2 regions of the Streptomyces sp. NPDC087787 genome follow, and region 1 is predicted to be linked to the other one. Evidence: riboswitches for the same ligand, from Rfam matches in the RefSeq annotation. Region 1 holds a riboswitch; the other holds the start of a gene.
The links. Region 1 has a riboswitch for cobalamin ahead of ACIOWN_RS18270 (CbtB-domain containing protein). Riboswitches for the same ligand answer to the same signal wherever they lie in the genome.

Region 1 (7,060 bases):
ACCCCCGTCCTCGGGCCGCTTCCTGAGTCAAGGAAGTCCGATAACCCATTCCGTGGTCTCACGGGCACCACCCGCGCTCCAAACGGCTCGTGCCCCGGTTTTCCCTTCATAAACGAGACACCATTGCGGAATGCCATTGACATTGCGGGGCAGTCGGGGGACAGGAGGTTGATAAACATGGTTCCCCTGCTGCTCGTTCTGCTTCTTGCGCTGATTCTCTTCGGTGTCGGCTTCGCCATCAAGATTCTTTGGTGGGTCGCCATCGCCGTCCTGGTGCTGTGGCTTCTCGGCTTCGTCATGCGCTCGACCACCGCCGGCGGTGGCCGAGGCCGTTGGTATCGATGGTGACCTGACTCGCATGTGCGCGTGCTTCGCAGGGCTCGGCCGATGTGACGGCCGGGCCCTGCGACATGCCTGACCGGAGGCTCAGAGGTGCGCGTCGGCCGCCAGTGCCGTGAACGCCGACCAGGCGTCGGGGGAGACGGCCAGCTCCTGCCTGTCCGCGTCCTTCGAGTCCCGGACGAGAACGGCGCCGGGGCGCAGGGCGACCTCTACGCAGTTGCCGCCTCCACCGCCGCTGTAGCTGCTCTTGAACCAAGCAAGTTCGGTGGTCCTCATAGCGCTCCTCGCATCTGCTTCAGCAGGCTCGCGGTCGCCTGATGGCTCAGTGCCTGTGAACGCATCTTGCCATAGCGCTGAAGCATGGCGCTTGCGGCTTTTGTGTCGGTGACGAGCATGCTGCAGTCGTGGGCTTCCACGTAGCCGACCCATCGGTTCTCGGCTTGTTTCAGCGAGATAGAGAGGGCCTTCGAAGCCTGCGTGATCCTCTTGGACCAGAGGCATGACTTGGATCTCCACGTTGCGGAGACGGCCCACATCAAGCAGGTTGTCGAGCAGCACTCGTGTCACGTCAACACCGGCCAAGCAGCGTTCCAGCAGAGCCTGCTCGACGATGAAGCTGAATGTGCTGTTCGGCCGCTCCCGCAGGAGGCGCTGGCGTTCGAGCCGGGCCGTGACTTGTTGTTCGAACTGCTCCTCGGACAGCGGCGGCAAGCGCCGCTCGAAGAGGGCGCGAATGTACGGCTCGGGCTGAAGCAGGCCCGGGATGACAGCGCACTCGTACGCAAACAGCGAGATCGCATCCTCCTCGACCCCCGCCCACTGCCGGAACCACGACGCCAGTCCCGCCTTCCGCGTCAGGCTCCTCGCCGCAGCCTCCAGCACCCGTGACGCGACCGCGCCCAGGATTTCGTCCGACCGCTTCAGCAGTTCCCTCGGCGGGAAACGCCTCCCCTGCTCGATCTTGGCGACGTACGCGGGTGAGTAGCGCACCAGCGGGGCGAACTGCTCCTGTGTCAGGCCGGCTTCCTCCCGGAGGGCCTTGAGGACCGCGCCGAAGGTCCTCAGGCTGTCGGAGAGTTCCGGCTCGCAGCCCCCGCCCGCCCCGCCACCGTTGTCCGTCGTCATCGCAGCCGCCTTCCCCTGTGCCACCGGGCCGTACCCGTGCCGTACCGTTCGTCGTCCGGGCTGCGCCACGCCAGACCGATCAATGCTCACGCACAGCGACCGACCCGGTCCGGTGCGTGAACCAGTACAACGTGATCTGTATCAGCGCCGGACCTGCCGACGGGCCGTCAACTGGCGGCACCCTGGCCCGCATGCCAGCCCTGAACCACGAATCCACCACCCCCACACGCACGTTCGCGCAGCGTTTCTCCGCCACCCGGCGCGGTGCCCGCCTCGCCCGGCTGCTCGCCGCGCACCAGCTCACCGAGTGGGGGCGTCCCCACGGGACCGAAGGGCATGACACCGTCGTGCTCGTCGTCGCGGAGCTCGCGGCGAACGCCGTTCTCCACGGCCGTGTCCCGGGGCGGGACTTCGCCCTCGCCCTGTTCCTCGAGGAGGGCCGGGACGTCGTCCGGATCGAGGTGACCGACACCCATCCCGCCCGACCGGCGCGTATGGCTCCCGGACCGGACCAGGACGGGGGCCGTGGCCTGGTCCTCGTCGACGCGCTCGCCGCCGACTGGGGCGTACGCGACCGCCTCGGCCCCGGCAAGACGGTCTGGGCCGAGTGCGCGCTGTGAGGAGGGCTTACGAGTTCGACCGCAAGAGATCGGCCGAGGGTTCAGTCACCCAGGGACGACAGCGCGGCCCCGACCCGTTCGGCTGCCTCCGGTGGGGTCGAGGCGTGCGGGGAGAGCCTGAGGGAGTCGGTGCGCACGGTCGGGGTGACGCCTTCCGCCTGCAGCGCCTTGGCGACGAGGGACGGATCGTGGGCCGGCAGGGTGAAGGAGAGGATGCCCGCGCACCGCGCCGGGTCGGTGGGGGAGAGGACGCGGCCGCCGTACGCCTCGACGGTCTCGGTGAGTTCGGCGATCCGGACGGCGATCGCGGCTTCGATCGCGGTGACGGTGTGCCGCTCGACGAGCTCCAGCGCGGCCGCGAACGCGGCGGCCGTCACCGGGCTCAGATTGGTGATCGACCACCGTCGGGCGTCCGGGGCGGGCGGGTGCTCGGCTCCGTCGAAGAGGCCGACGTCCTCCACACCCGTCCAGCCGGTGAGGACCGGCTCAAGGGATTGCAGGGCGCGGTCGGACAGCGTGGCGAAGCCGGTCGACCATCCGGCGCGCAGCCACTTCTGGCCGCCCGCGACCACCACGTCGGCGGCGTCCCAGGGCAGAGCTGCGACACCGAACGCCTGGATGGCGTCCACGATCAGCAGCCGGTCGGGTCCGATCGCCTCGCGCAGCGCCGCCAGGTCGGCGCGGAAGCCGGTGCGGAAGTCCACGGCGCTGACCGACACGGCCACGACGTCGTCGGTCAGCGCGGCGCGGACCAGGTCGGGAGTGACTCCGGAACCGGGCGCGGGATCGAGCCAGCGCGGCGTGGCCCGGCCCAGGTCCGCGCTGCGCCGCCACGGGTAGTGGTTGGCGGGGAAGTCGGTGCGCGGCGCGAGGACCACGCCCTCCCGTACGCCGAGCGCGGCGTGGAACAGACCGGTCGACGCGTTCGGGAGCAGCACGGTGTGCCGTGCGTCGGTGCCCGCGAGGCGGGCGGCCGTGTCCCGCGCGGTCTCCTCCGCGCGCATCAGCGTGTCCACGGTGGTGTGGTCGGCGTGTGCCGATGCCTCCAGTGCTCGCGCGGTGGCGGTGACGGCGTCCCGGGACGGCGGCCCGAAGCGTGCGAAGTCCAGGTACCCGGCGGGTGTGTCGAAGTGGCTGGCGTACGACGTGAGCACGGGGCTCGTCCCTCCGGGGTGGTGCGGGCGGATCGGGTGGCGCGGCGGGCGGTGGAACGCAGTCCGGTGGCGCTCCGGAGCCCGCCCGCGCATCCTGTCACAGCGCTTCGATTGCTCCGGATGGTGAGATGGCCGTGCGCGAGTCGAAACCTCTCGGTGGAGAAGATCACGTCCGAGATCGCGGTCTTGGCCGGGCGGGCGGCACGCGATACGGTCTGTCCGATATCGACGACGGCGAGACGGAAGCCGGTGGGAATCCGGCACGGTCGCGCCACTGTATGCGAACGCCTCCGGGCGTTCGTGAGTCAGACCCGTGGCTGTCGTCCTGTGCACCACCGAGATGGGACGCGAACTCCCAGAGGAGGTTCTGCCATGGCGCAGACCGTCGCCCAGCCGACTGCCACCGCCGCCCCCGCCCCGCTGCCGCTGAAGGCGATAGCTCCCTGGGCGGTCTTCTTCGGCGTTCTCATGCTGGTCCTGCTGTACTTCGTCGGCGCCGAGCAGGGCGCCACCTCCGTGTTCAGCGGCACGGACGTCCACGAGTGGGTGCACGACGCCCGCCACCTGCTCGGCTTCCCCTGCCACTGAGCCGGGGGACGCCGCACGCCCATGAACTCCGCAACGGTAAGAAACCTCCTGGTGCGGGGCATGCTCGCCGGCCTCGCCGCCGGTGTGCTCGCCCTCGTCGTCGCCTACTTCCTGGGGGAGCCGTTCGTCGACAAGGCGATCGGCTTCGAGGAGGCGCACGCCCACGGGCACTCCCACTCCCATGACGAGGTCGAAGTCGTCTCCCGTTCCCTCCAGTCCACCGCCGGTCTGGCCACCGGCATCCTCGTCTACGGGGTCGCCTTCGGCGGCATCGCCGCGCTCGCCTTCTGCTTCGCGCTGGGCCGCGTGGGCCGCTTCTCCCCGCGGGCGACCGCGCTGCTGCTGTCCGGCTGCGCGCTGCTGGCCGTGTACGTCGTGCCGTTCCTGAAGTACCCGGCCAACCCGCCCGCGGTCGGTGAGGGAGACACCATCGGCAAGCGCACGACGCTGTACTTCCTGATGATGCTGCTCAGCATCCTCCTCGCGATCGCCGCCACCATCCTTGGCAAGCGCCTCGCGCCCGCGCTGGGCACGTGGTACGCGACGATGACCGCGGTGGCCGCCTTCGCCGTGGTGATCGGGCTGGCGTACGCCTTCCTGCCCGCCGTCAACGAGGTGCCGTCGCACTTCCCGGCCACCGTGCTGTGGCGGTTCCGGCTCTCCGCGCTGGCCATCCAGGCCGTCCTGTGGGGCGGGTTCGGGCTGGTCTTCGGCGAGTTGGCCGAGCGGCTGCTGAACCCCCGGCCGGCGACCGCCGCGTCCGTACAGGCGGTGCCGGCCGCGCACTGAACCCCTTCAGTCCGCACGAGCACCCTTCAGCGCGCACGACAGGGCCCCTCGGAATGGTCCGGGGGGCCTGTCGCGTTCGGTCAGGGCGCCGCCAACGGCTGCCCGAGTCGCAGATTCCAGCGGCCGGCCCGTCCGCTGAGCTCCGTGGCCGTCAACGGCGGTACGTCCAGCCGCCAGAAGCCGGCCAGGGGCAGGTCCAGCACATGGACGATCGCGGCCCGTACGACCTCCGGCTCGACCACGGCGAGCGTACGGCCGCCGGTGTCCCGCGCGGTGTCCAGCCGACGGCCGACCCGCTCGCACACGTCCCGCACCGACTCGCCGCCGTGCGGCGCGCAGTCGGGGTCGGCGAGCCAGCGGCCCACCGCCTCCGGCTCGGTGGTCATCACCTCCTCCAGGGTCCGGCCCCGCCAGCGACCCGCGTCCAGACCCGCCAACTCGGCCGCCGGCACGCCGTCGAGACCGAGCGCCGAGGCCGTCTCCCGGCAGCGCACGCTCGGGGACAGGAGCACCCGGGCGGCCGCGGGCAGCGATCCTGCCGCCGAACGGGCCTTGGCCGCACCGCCGTTGTCGAGCGAGTCGCCGTCGTCGAACCGGGCCTGCCGCAGCGACGGGCTCGTCGCGGGCGAGATGAGCGTCATACGGCTGGTCAACGTCACTCCTACCGTGCGGTGTTGACGGCGGTGCCCGCGGCGCGCAACGCCTCGACCTCGTCGGGTGGCGCGGATTCGTCGGTGACGAGGGTGTGCAGTCGCGCGACCGGTACGACGAAGGCGTGTGCCGTGCGGGAGAGTTTGCTGCCGTCGGCCACGGCGAGCACGCGCCGGGCGGAGTCGATCGCCGCCCGCTTCACCGCAGCGTCGTCCAAGTCGTAGGCGGTGAGGCCCTGTTGCGCATTGAGCCCGCAGCAGCCGACGACGGCGGTGTCGAAGCGCAGCGCCGCCAGCGAGGACAGGGTCAGGGGGCCGGTGAGGGCCCCCTCGCCCGGTCGGGGCCGCCCGCCGGGCACGAGGAGGGTGGTCTGCCCGGGGCCGTCGGCGAACACGTTGACGGCCTGGAGCGACAGTGGCATCACGGTCACCCGCCGGCCGCGCAGTGCCCTCGCGACCTCCAGGCACGTGGTGCCGCTGTCGAGGACGACCGTCTCCCCGTCGGCGATCAGCGCGGCCACCTCCGCGCCGATGCGCTCCTTGGCCCGCGTGCCCTCCTGCGCGCGCAGGGTGAAGGGGGGCTCCTCGCCGCGCAGCAGCAGGGTCCGGGCGCCGCCCCGGTAGCGCTCCAGCACGCCTTGGGCCGCCAGGGTCTCCAGATCTCGGCGTACGGTCATCTCCGAGGCCCCGGTCAGTTCGGCCAGCCGGCCGACGCCGAGGCTGCCCGCCTCCCGCACCGCGTCCGTGATCTGCCTCAGGCGGTCCATGTTCCCCATGGCCGTGATTGAACACCATGCGCTGCCAAACAGAAATACTGTGAGAAGGAACCCTTTTCAAACAAGCAGAATGTTCGATACGTTCGTACCATGGAGCGATCCCTTCGTGTCGCGCGTCTGGCGACCTTCGCGTACTTCATCCTCAACGGGACCCTGCTGGGGATGTGGATCGTGCAGATCCCGGCCATCGAGCACCGCGTCGGCGTCAGTCACGCCGTCCTGGGCGGCTTCCTGCTCCTGCTCGGAGCGGGCGCCTTCGTGGGGATGCAGCTGGCCGGGCCGGTCGCCGACCGCCTCGGCACCCGGATCGTCGTGCCCGCCTCGGGCGTGCTGTGCAGCGCCGCCCTGGTACTGCCCGGACTGGCCTCCCAGCCGTGGATGCTCGCCGCCGCCCTGATCGCGCTCGGGTTCGGCAACGGCTGCCTGGACGTGAGTATGAACGCCCACGCCGTCCAGGTCGAGAAGGCGTACGGACGCCCGGTGATGTCCGCGTTCCACGCCACGTTCTCCGTCGGCGGCGTGGTGGCCGCCCTCGCGGGTGCCGCCGTCGCGAGCGCGGGCTGGACCCCGGGGGCGACGCTCGGCACGGCCGCAGCGCTGGGAGTGGTGGCCTCCGTGTGCGCCGCCCCCGGTCTGCTGCCCTCCGCCGCGTCCAGCGTCGCGGGACCGGGCGCGGATGCCGGGGCCGAGTCCACGGCCGGGTCCGGCGGGCAGGGCGAGCAGGCGGACCGGGCGCGCACCCGTATCTGGATCCTGGCCGTCCTCGCGCTGATGGTCATGCTGTGCGAGGGCGTCGCCAACGACTGGAGCGTGCTGCACCTGCGGACCGTCCTAGGCGCCTCCGACAGCACCGCGGCCTTCGCCTACGGCGCGTTCGCCGCGACGATGACCGTCGGCCGTCTGCTCGCCGACCGCGTCTCGGCCCGCTTCGGCCCCGCCGCGATCCTGCGCTACGGAGCCTCGGTCGCCGCCGTCGGCATGGCGGCGGCCGCCCTGTCGCCGTGGACGCCGCTCGC
Region 2 (7,060 bases), on a different contig from region 1:
GCGCGGCGGCGACGGTGGTGCCCGCGAGCAGGCGGTCGAAGAAGCGGCGTGCCCACTCGGCGCCGAGCACCGTGGGCAGCTCGATGTCGGTGCAGACCACGGCGCGGGCACCCTTGCTGAGGAAGTACGAGGGGAAGCCCCCGCGGAGCACGGAGTCCCGGCCGGAGGAGTTGCAGGCGTTGAGGACGACGAGGGGGGCGCCCGGCAGGGGCACGTCGGGCGGGGCGTCGCGCCTGGCGTCCCGCAGTCCCACCTGCCGCCCCGCGATGAACCCCAGGGCCGCGTCCCCCAGCGGCGTTCCCCGTTCGCCGTCCACGAGGTGGCAGTAGAAGTACCAGAGGGAATCGGGCCGTTTCGGCTTACGCAGGGCCTCGGTGACCCGCTCCGCCTCGTCGACGACTTCCGCGCGCTCGGCGAGGCGCTGTTTCCAGTAGTCGACCTGTCCCGCCACGAGGGCGCGCGGCTGCCCGGTCGTGGCGCGGTCGATGTCCGTGTTCACGGCGATCAGCGCGGTCGCCTCCCGCGCGGTCCGTGGCACGTACTCCGTGCGGTGACGCTGATGGTGGCCGGAGCGCAGGGGGACGAGGGCGAGCCGTGCCCCGAGGCCCAGCAGACGGTACGGGGAGAGCCGCTCGTCGTCGTAGGTGTCGACCGCGTACATGAGGTGCCAGGGCAGGTTCAGCCCGTTGCCGACCACCTCGACGCACGGTGCGGAGTCCGGACCGGCGGACGCGAGGGTGTCGATGACCATGTCGCCGATCCTGCGCAGGTCCGCGCTGCCGTCGTCGGGGCGGAACAGGGCGTGGAAAAGGTCGAATCCGGACCGGGCCAGTCGGCGCAGGTCGGCCCCGTACTGCTCCTCCGGGATGTCGAGGGACGACTCGTAGCGGCGGCCCTCCGGACCCAGCAGCAGCGCTTCGATCCCGCTCCTCGCCTCGCGTACGAGCGCGTCCAGTTCCTCACGGCTGTACGGGATCGCCGCCGTGGCGCTGCCCGTTGCGTCGTGCGCGGTCAGGACGTGGGCGCCGCCCGCCGAGATCAGGGTGAGGGACAGGGTGATCGGCGGCGCGGCGGAGTCGGTGGCCGGCCGCCACTGGCTCAGCAGGTTCTCCTGCTTCAGCAGTCCCGACGGGTGGGCGGTGAGCCGGAGTTGCTGGGGTGTGCGCCGGTCCGTCGTGCGGGTGACGACCATCAGGGACACCGGGCGGTCGTCGTTGAGGAACCGGAGGTCGAAGATCGCCCCGGGCGGTTCGTCCCCGTGGCCGGGCCTGTGCCGCCGCACGACCAGTGACCGGCTCACCGGCAGCACCTCGACGGCCTCCGGCGCTCCGTACACCTCGACGTCCAGAGTTCCCGTCTCCGCCTCCGGAGGTACGGTCAGGTCGAGTTGGGCGGAGGAGAAGGCGTACGGGTGGGCGGCGCTGTCGATGCCGACGACCAGCCGGCGGGTCCGCCGGTCCGCCGGCGAGCCGTCCGGGGAGTCCGCGTCGAACCGGGCGGTGATCCACTGCTCGCGTGGCGCGGCGTCCAGCAGCCGGCACAGTTCCGTCCAGCCGGGGGTGTCCGTCACGGATTCGGCGGATCTCCGCCCGCGGTGGTACGCCTCCCCGAGGACGCCGGCCACCGCGGGGTAGGGAAGCAGGAGTTCGAGCAGGGACTCGGTGTGGGCGACGCGTTCCTCGTCGGTGTCCGCGCCGCCGAGCCGGCCGACCAGGTTCAGGGCCTGCGCGCGCACACGCGGCCAGTCCGGTCCCACGAGGCGTGGCAACGTCGGCCACAACCCGACGAGTTCGGTGGCGGCGTCCTGGGCGGCCATGGGCTGCGTCCTTCCCCCCGGCGCGCGGCACGTTCCGCGTGTGCCGCCCGTGCCATCGTATTCCCTTCGTCACCGGGCGAGTCGGGAGTTCCGGCAAACGTGCCCGGACCGGCACCTGCCTGACGGCGCGGTCGGCCTGTCGCGGGCGAGGCGCTTCTGCGCCCGAGACCGGTCAACGCGCGGTCCCGCTCACCTCCACGGTGGTGCCGGGGTCGGCGAGGCCCAGTTCGCGGTCGCCGAGCGGGGTGAAGAAGCGGTTCACGTCGGCGTCGGTCACCTCGGCGAGGGTCCCCGGGGACCAGCGCGGGTCGCGGTCCTTGTCGATGACCTGGGCACGGATGCCCTCCACCAGGTCGGGGCTGCTCAGGGCGGCACAGGAGACGCGGTACTCCTGGTCGAGGACCGCCTCCAGCGACCCGAGACGGCGGGCGCGGCGCACGGCGGCCAGGGTGACCTTCACAGCGGTGGGTGACCTGGTGAGCAGGGTTTCGGCCGCCTCCTTGGCGGCGGGATCGCCGTAGTCGCGCAGCCGGCTCAGGATGTCCTCGACCGTACCGGCGGCGTAGCAGGCGTCGATCCACTCCCGCCGGCCCTCCAACTCCCCTTGCGGCAGCGGCCGGACATGGCGCTCCAGCACCTCCCGCACAGGGGCGTGGGCGAGGTCGTCGACGAGAGCGGGCAGAGCCGTTGACGGCACGTAGTGGTCGGCGAGCCCGCAGAGCACGGCGTCACCGGCGCCGATCTGCGCACCGGTCAGCGCGAGATGGGTGCCCAGTTCCCCGGGGGCGAGGGCCAGCAGACGGGTGCCGCCGACGTCGGGTATGAAGCCGATGCCGGTTTCCGGCATGGCGATCCGCGAGCGCTCGGTGACGACGCGGACGCCGCCGTGCGCGGAGACGCCGACGCCGCCGCCCATCACGATGCCGTCCATGACGGCGACGTACGGCTTCGGACAGCGGGCGATACGGGCGTTGAGGCGGTACTCGTCGCGCCAGAAGGCGGCCGAGGCGGTGCCGTCCCCGCCGCGGACGTCGTCGTGGATGGCGCGGATGTCACCGCCCGCGCACAGGCCGCGCTCCCCCGCGCCGGTGACGACGACGGTCTCCACGGCCGGGTCGTGTTCCCAGGCCGTCAGTGCCTCGTCGATGCGGCGCACCATCTCGTGGGTGAGGGCGTTGAGGGCCTTCGGCCGGTTGAGGGTGATGTGGGCGGCCCGTCCGGCGGTGTGGAACAGGACGGGTTCCTCGGCGGCGGTCATCCGAACGCCCCCGTCAGGCCGCGGGCCGCTGTGACGCGCATGATCTCGTCGGTTCCTTCCAGGGTCTGGTGGACACGCAGTTCACGGACGATCTTCTCGTCACCGTACGCGCCGAGGCAGCCGCACAGGTATTCCGCCCGGCCTCCTCGCGAGCGCGGGACTCAGGCCTCCTTGGCACGTCGTGGCGGTGCGAAGGTGTACAGGTCGAGGATCTCCGGCAGGGGGGCCACCCCCGGGCCCCCGGCGCGCACCCAGGCGACGATGTCCTCGGTCGCGTCCGGGTCGTTGACGAGTCCGAGCCAGACCGGCCGCGCACCTGCCGCCCGGCCCGCGGCGGAGGGCTGGACCACGACGACGTTCGCCTGCTCGCACACGTCGAGGCAGTCGGAGACGCGCGTCGGCACCTCCGCGCGCAGCCGCGCGGTCTGCGCCGCGTGATCCACCCCGGTCACCTTGGGGCTGCCGCAGCAGCAGTCCCGGCACACGACGACCCGGCACGGCACCGGACCGCTCCCCGCCACGGCACCGGCCGGCGCCTCGTCCGTCGGCATTTCGGGCACGCCGCCCCACTCCCCTCCCGGGGAGATCCGCCCCGGCGTCGATCGAGGAGGCGACCGCGTGAGTCTCCTGGCTCCCGGGTCTTCGCTCGTCCCGCCTTCCCACCCCGGACGGGGCAGTGGCGTTCCGGAACTCGCTCACCGGTCACAGTGGCGGGACCGCGCCGGATTCACACCGGCTTCCTCGGACCGCCGTCGCCTTTTGTCGCCGGTCATCATCCCATGATCGGTTCCGCCCTCCGCAACGGCCCGTTCCGCTCATCCCTGGCACCGCGGGCACCAGACCGTGCGGCGTCCGCCGACGCGGTCCGAGCACAGGGGCCACCCGCAGCGGGGGCACATCGGCTCGCGGTCGTCCCGGTGCCCGGTGAGCCAGGAGCGCCTCGGCGGCACGCACCCGGCACGGACGGACGACTCCAGGACCCGGCCCATCCGCGCATGAACACGCCGAAGCGCGGTCTCGCTCAGGTCCCGCGCCCGGGTCCGCGGTGCCACCCGGGCCCTCCAGAGGATCTCGTCGCACAGGAGGTTGCCGAGTCCCGCGATCACCGACTGGTCCATCAACGCGCTCTTGACGGCACGCCGCCGTCCCGACAGCAGGTCCCGGAACTCCGCTCGGCTCACGGTCAGGGCGTCGGGACCCAGACCGCCCACGATCCGCGCGAGCCGCGCGTCGTCGGCCAACTGCACGCCCTGGAGCTTGCGTTGATCGCGGTAACGCAGGTGCCGGGCGCCGTCGAGCGTCAACACGACGCGGTCGTGCGCCGCGAGGGGCTCGTCCGGGGCACAGCACCGCAGCGACCCGGTCATGCCGAAGTGCCAGACCAGTACAAGACCGCCGCCGTCGCCGCCGACCGGCACGAACAACCACTTCCCGTGCCGCCACGCCTCCCCCAGACGCCGGCCCGTCAGCTCCCTCCGCAGCCGCTGCGCGCTCACGCCCCGCAGCACCCCGGTGTCCCGCACCTCGACGTCCGTGACACGCCGCTGCCGGCCGCAGGTCATCAGCACCTCGCGGAATCCCTCGACATCCGGCAGTTCGGGCATGCGCTCGCCCCGGCTCTTCCTCGTACGGTCGTCAGGCCGCCGCACACGAACGGGTACCCACGGAGGGGGCGACCGCACCCGCTCGGCGTTCCGCCCCGAGGCACGATGCCCCGATCGGCCGCCCGCTGGTTTGGTCTGCGGCCCGACCGGGATACCCATGGCTCGTGATCCCGTCCAAGGTCGACGACACGCTGCCCGAGCTGGCTCCCTTCGTCCACGCCGTACAGGGCCGAAGGCCCGACGACGGCACGTGGTGCGAGGCGTGGACCGTGCGCGACATCCTGGTCCACCAGACGGGGAACGCCGAGGAACTGGCCCGGGTGCTGCGCGCGTTCCTCGCGGGCGCACCGGTGGAGACCAGGAGCTTCGCGCGCGAGGCTCCCTACCGGCGGATGTCGGACACCGAGCTCTGGGCGTCGTTCATGACCAACTGTGAACAGCTCACCGAAATCGCGGCGGCCGCGGCGCAGGACCTGTCCCCGGACACGGACGTGATGTGGACCGGCCGGTCCGTGAAGGTCCCCTTCTTCGCGGAACACATGCGGGAGGAACTGATCCTCCACCGCTGGGACCTGACCGGCGACGACCGGACGGCCGTGCGGTCCCTCAACGAGTCGTGGATGACGGAGCACAGCGTGGTGTCGGTGGGCCGGCCCCTGCTGGTCCGGGGCCGCGCCGGTCTGGACCTGGGCCCCGAGGGGCGGGTCGAGGGCCGCCTGCGCACCCCGGGCACCGACGACATCGTGGTGGCCGCGGACGCCGACGGCGGCACCATCCGGTTCGCCGCCCCGGAGGGCCCGGCCACGATCGAGAGCGACGCGGCCACCCGCGTCCTCCTCCTGTGGGGCCGCCGCCCCGCAGACCCCACCCGCTGGCACAGCACCGCCGGCCCGGAGGCGCTGCGGAGGGTACGGGCCCTCCTCGGCGGCTATTGAGCCACAGCTCCCGGTCTACCCCACGAACCCGAGGAACTCCGCCCACGCCGGGGAGGCGACCTCGAACCGCGGTCCGTCAATCTGCTTGGAGTCGCGTACGTGCACGGCTCCGAGTGCGAGTGCGACTTCCACACAGCTGTCGCCTTCGGACCCGCTGTAGCTGCTCTTGAACCATTCCAGCTGACTGTTGGTGCTCATAGCGCTCCTCGCATCCGCTGCAACAACTCGGCCGAGTCCGCGGGGGACAGAGCCTGCGAGCGCATCTTGGCATAGCGCATCTGCATCACGCTCACCGCTTCCCGGTCAGAAACCAGCTGCCCGGTCTTCTGCCCCTCCGAGTACCCCAACCACTGGCGCTCCGGGGTCTCAAGAAGCTGCATGGGCCCGTCCGTACCCGCGTGGTGGGGCTGCCGCTGCGGCATGATCTGCAGCTCCACGTTCCACGGTTGCGTGCGGACGAGGAGGTGGTCGAGCAGTTCCCGGGTGACCTCCTCGCCTCCCGTGTGCCGCAGCAGTACCGACTCCTCGGCAATGAAACTGAACGCGACCGGCGGCCTGCGCGTCAACAGTTCCTGCCGCGCCAGCCGGGCGGCGATCCGCTCCTGCAACTGCTCCACCGTCGGCGGAGGCGGCACGTTGAGCATCACCGCGCGCGTGTAGGCCTCGGTCTGGAGCAGCCCCGGCACGACCCGGCACTCGTACGTGCACAGGCTGACCGCCGTCTCCTCCAGCTGCGCCCACTCCCGGAACCAGACCGCGAGCCCGCGCTGCCGCCCCACGTGCCGGGCCACGGCCCGCAGCACACCGAACGACTCCAGAGCCTCCTCCGCCCGCTCGACGAAGGTCGCGGAGGGCATCCGCCGCCCCTGCTCCACCGAAGCGACCGAAGCGTGCAAGTAGTTGAGCCGCTCGGCCAACTGTTCCTGCGTCAGCAGGGCCCGTTCACGGAAGACCTTCAGGGCCGCCCCGAACGCCTTCATACTGCCGGACGAATCAAGCGCACTGCCACTTGCCATGGCTGAGCACCCCCTTGTCACACCGCGTCACCTCTTGCAACGAGTACAACGGCCGGATGCCGAGAAGGGGTTACGTGCCGGGTTCGCCTGGAACCCGTACACGACGGCGTGTACGGGCGGCGTCACAGCACACGCGCGACCGCGACGCGCACCGCGGAGGGTCACTCGCGGTCGCGCAGGAAGGCGGGAATCTCCTCGCGGGTGGGGTGGTCGGGCAGGGGCGCCCGCTCGCCTCGGAGGAACGCGGTGATGACCGCCGCGGCTCGATCGTTGTTGTCATCCAGGCCGTTCCACATGTGATGCCCGACGCCGGACATGTACTGCGTGCGCTGGATGGCGGGGTCATTGGCCAGGATGGTGGTCGCCCACTGGCGAAGCTGCGAGGAGCACTCGGCGATCATCAGCATGGCGGGGGTCTTGGAGCGCCTCAG

Region 2: linked by a shared signal. The riboswitch ahead of ACIOWN_RS05725 ((2Fe-2S) ferredoxin domain-containing protein) and the one ahead of ACIOWN_RS18270 (CbtB-domain containing protein) in region 1 are both predicted to bind cobalamin.

Annotation. Positions count from the first base shown of each region.
Region 1 is NZ_JBIUVQ010000010.1:212,454-219,513, forward strand. Features, by position in the region: gene ACIOWN_RS18245 (hydrophobic protein) at 178-348, shown strand; gene ACIOWN_RS18250 (DUF397 domain-containing protein) at 427-618, opposite strand; partial or broken gene ACIOWN_RS18255 (helix-turn-helix domain-containing protein) at 615-1,467, opposite strand; gene ACIOWN_RS18260 (ATP-binding protein) at 1,659-2,087, shown strand; gene ACIOWN_RS18265 (aminotransferase class V-fold PLP-dependent enzyme) at 2,129-3,241, opposite strand; cobalamin riboswitch at 3,437-3,577, shown strand; gene ACIOWN_RS18270 (CbtB-domain containing protein) at 3,614-3,829, shown strand; gene ACIOWN_RS18275 (CbtA family protein) at 3,851-4,618, shown strand; gene ACIOWN_RS18280 (histidine phosphatase family protein) at 4,699-5,271, opposite strand; gene ACIOWN_RS18285 (DeoR/GlpR family DNA-binding transcription regulator) at 5,280-6,044, opposite strand; gene ACIOWN_RS18290 (MFS transporter) at 6,135-7,060, shown strand, end outside.
Region 2 is NZ_JBIUVQ010000002.1:373,024-380,083, forward strand. Features, by position in the region: gene ACIOWN_RS05710 (CHAT domain-containing protein) at 1-1,816, opposite strand, end outside; gene ACIOWN_RS05715 (enoyl-CoA hydratase/isomerase family protein) at 1,989-3,074, opposite strand; partial or broken gene ACIOWN_RS05720 (acyl-CoA dehydrogenase) at 3,071-3,196, opposite strand; gene ACIOWN_RS05725 ((2Fe-2S) ferredoxin domain-containing protein) at 3,236-3,625, opposite strand; cobalamin riboswitch at 3,695-3,817, opposite strand; gene ACIOWN_RS05730 (Fpg/Nei family DNA glycosylase) at 3,890-4,678, opposite strand; gene ACIOWN_RS05735 (maleylpyruvate isomerase N-terminal domain-containing protein) at 4,843-5,613, shown strand; gene ACIOWN_RS05740 (DUF397 domain-containing protein) at 5,629-5,811, opposite strand; gene ACIOWN_RS05745 (helix-turn-helix domain-containing protein) at 5,808-6,629, opposite strand; gene ACIOWN_RS05750 (alpha/beta fold hydrolase) at 6,791-7,060, opposite strand, start outside.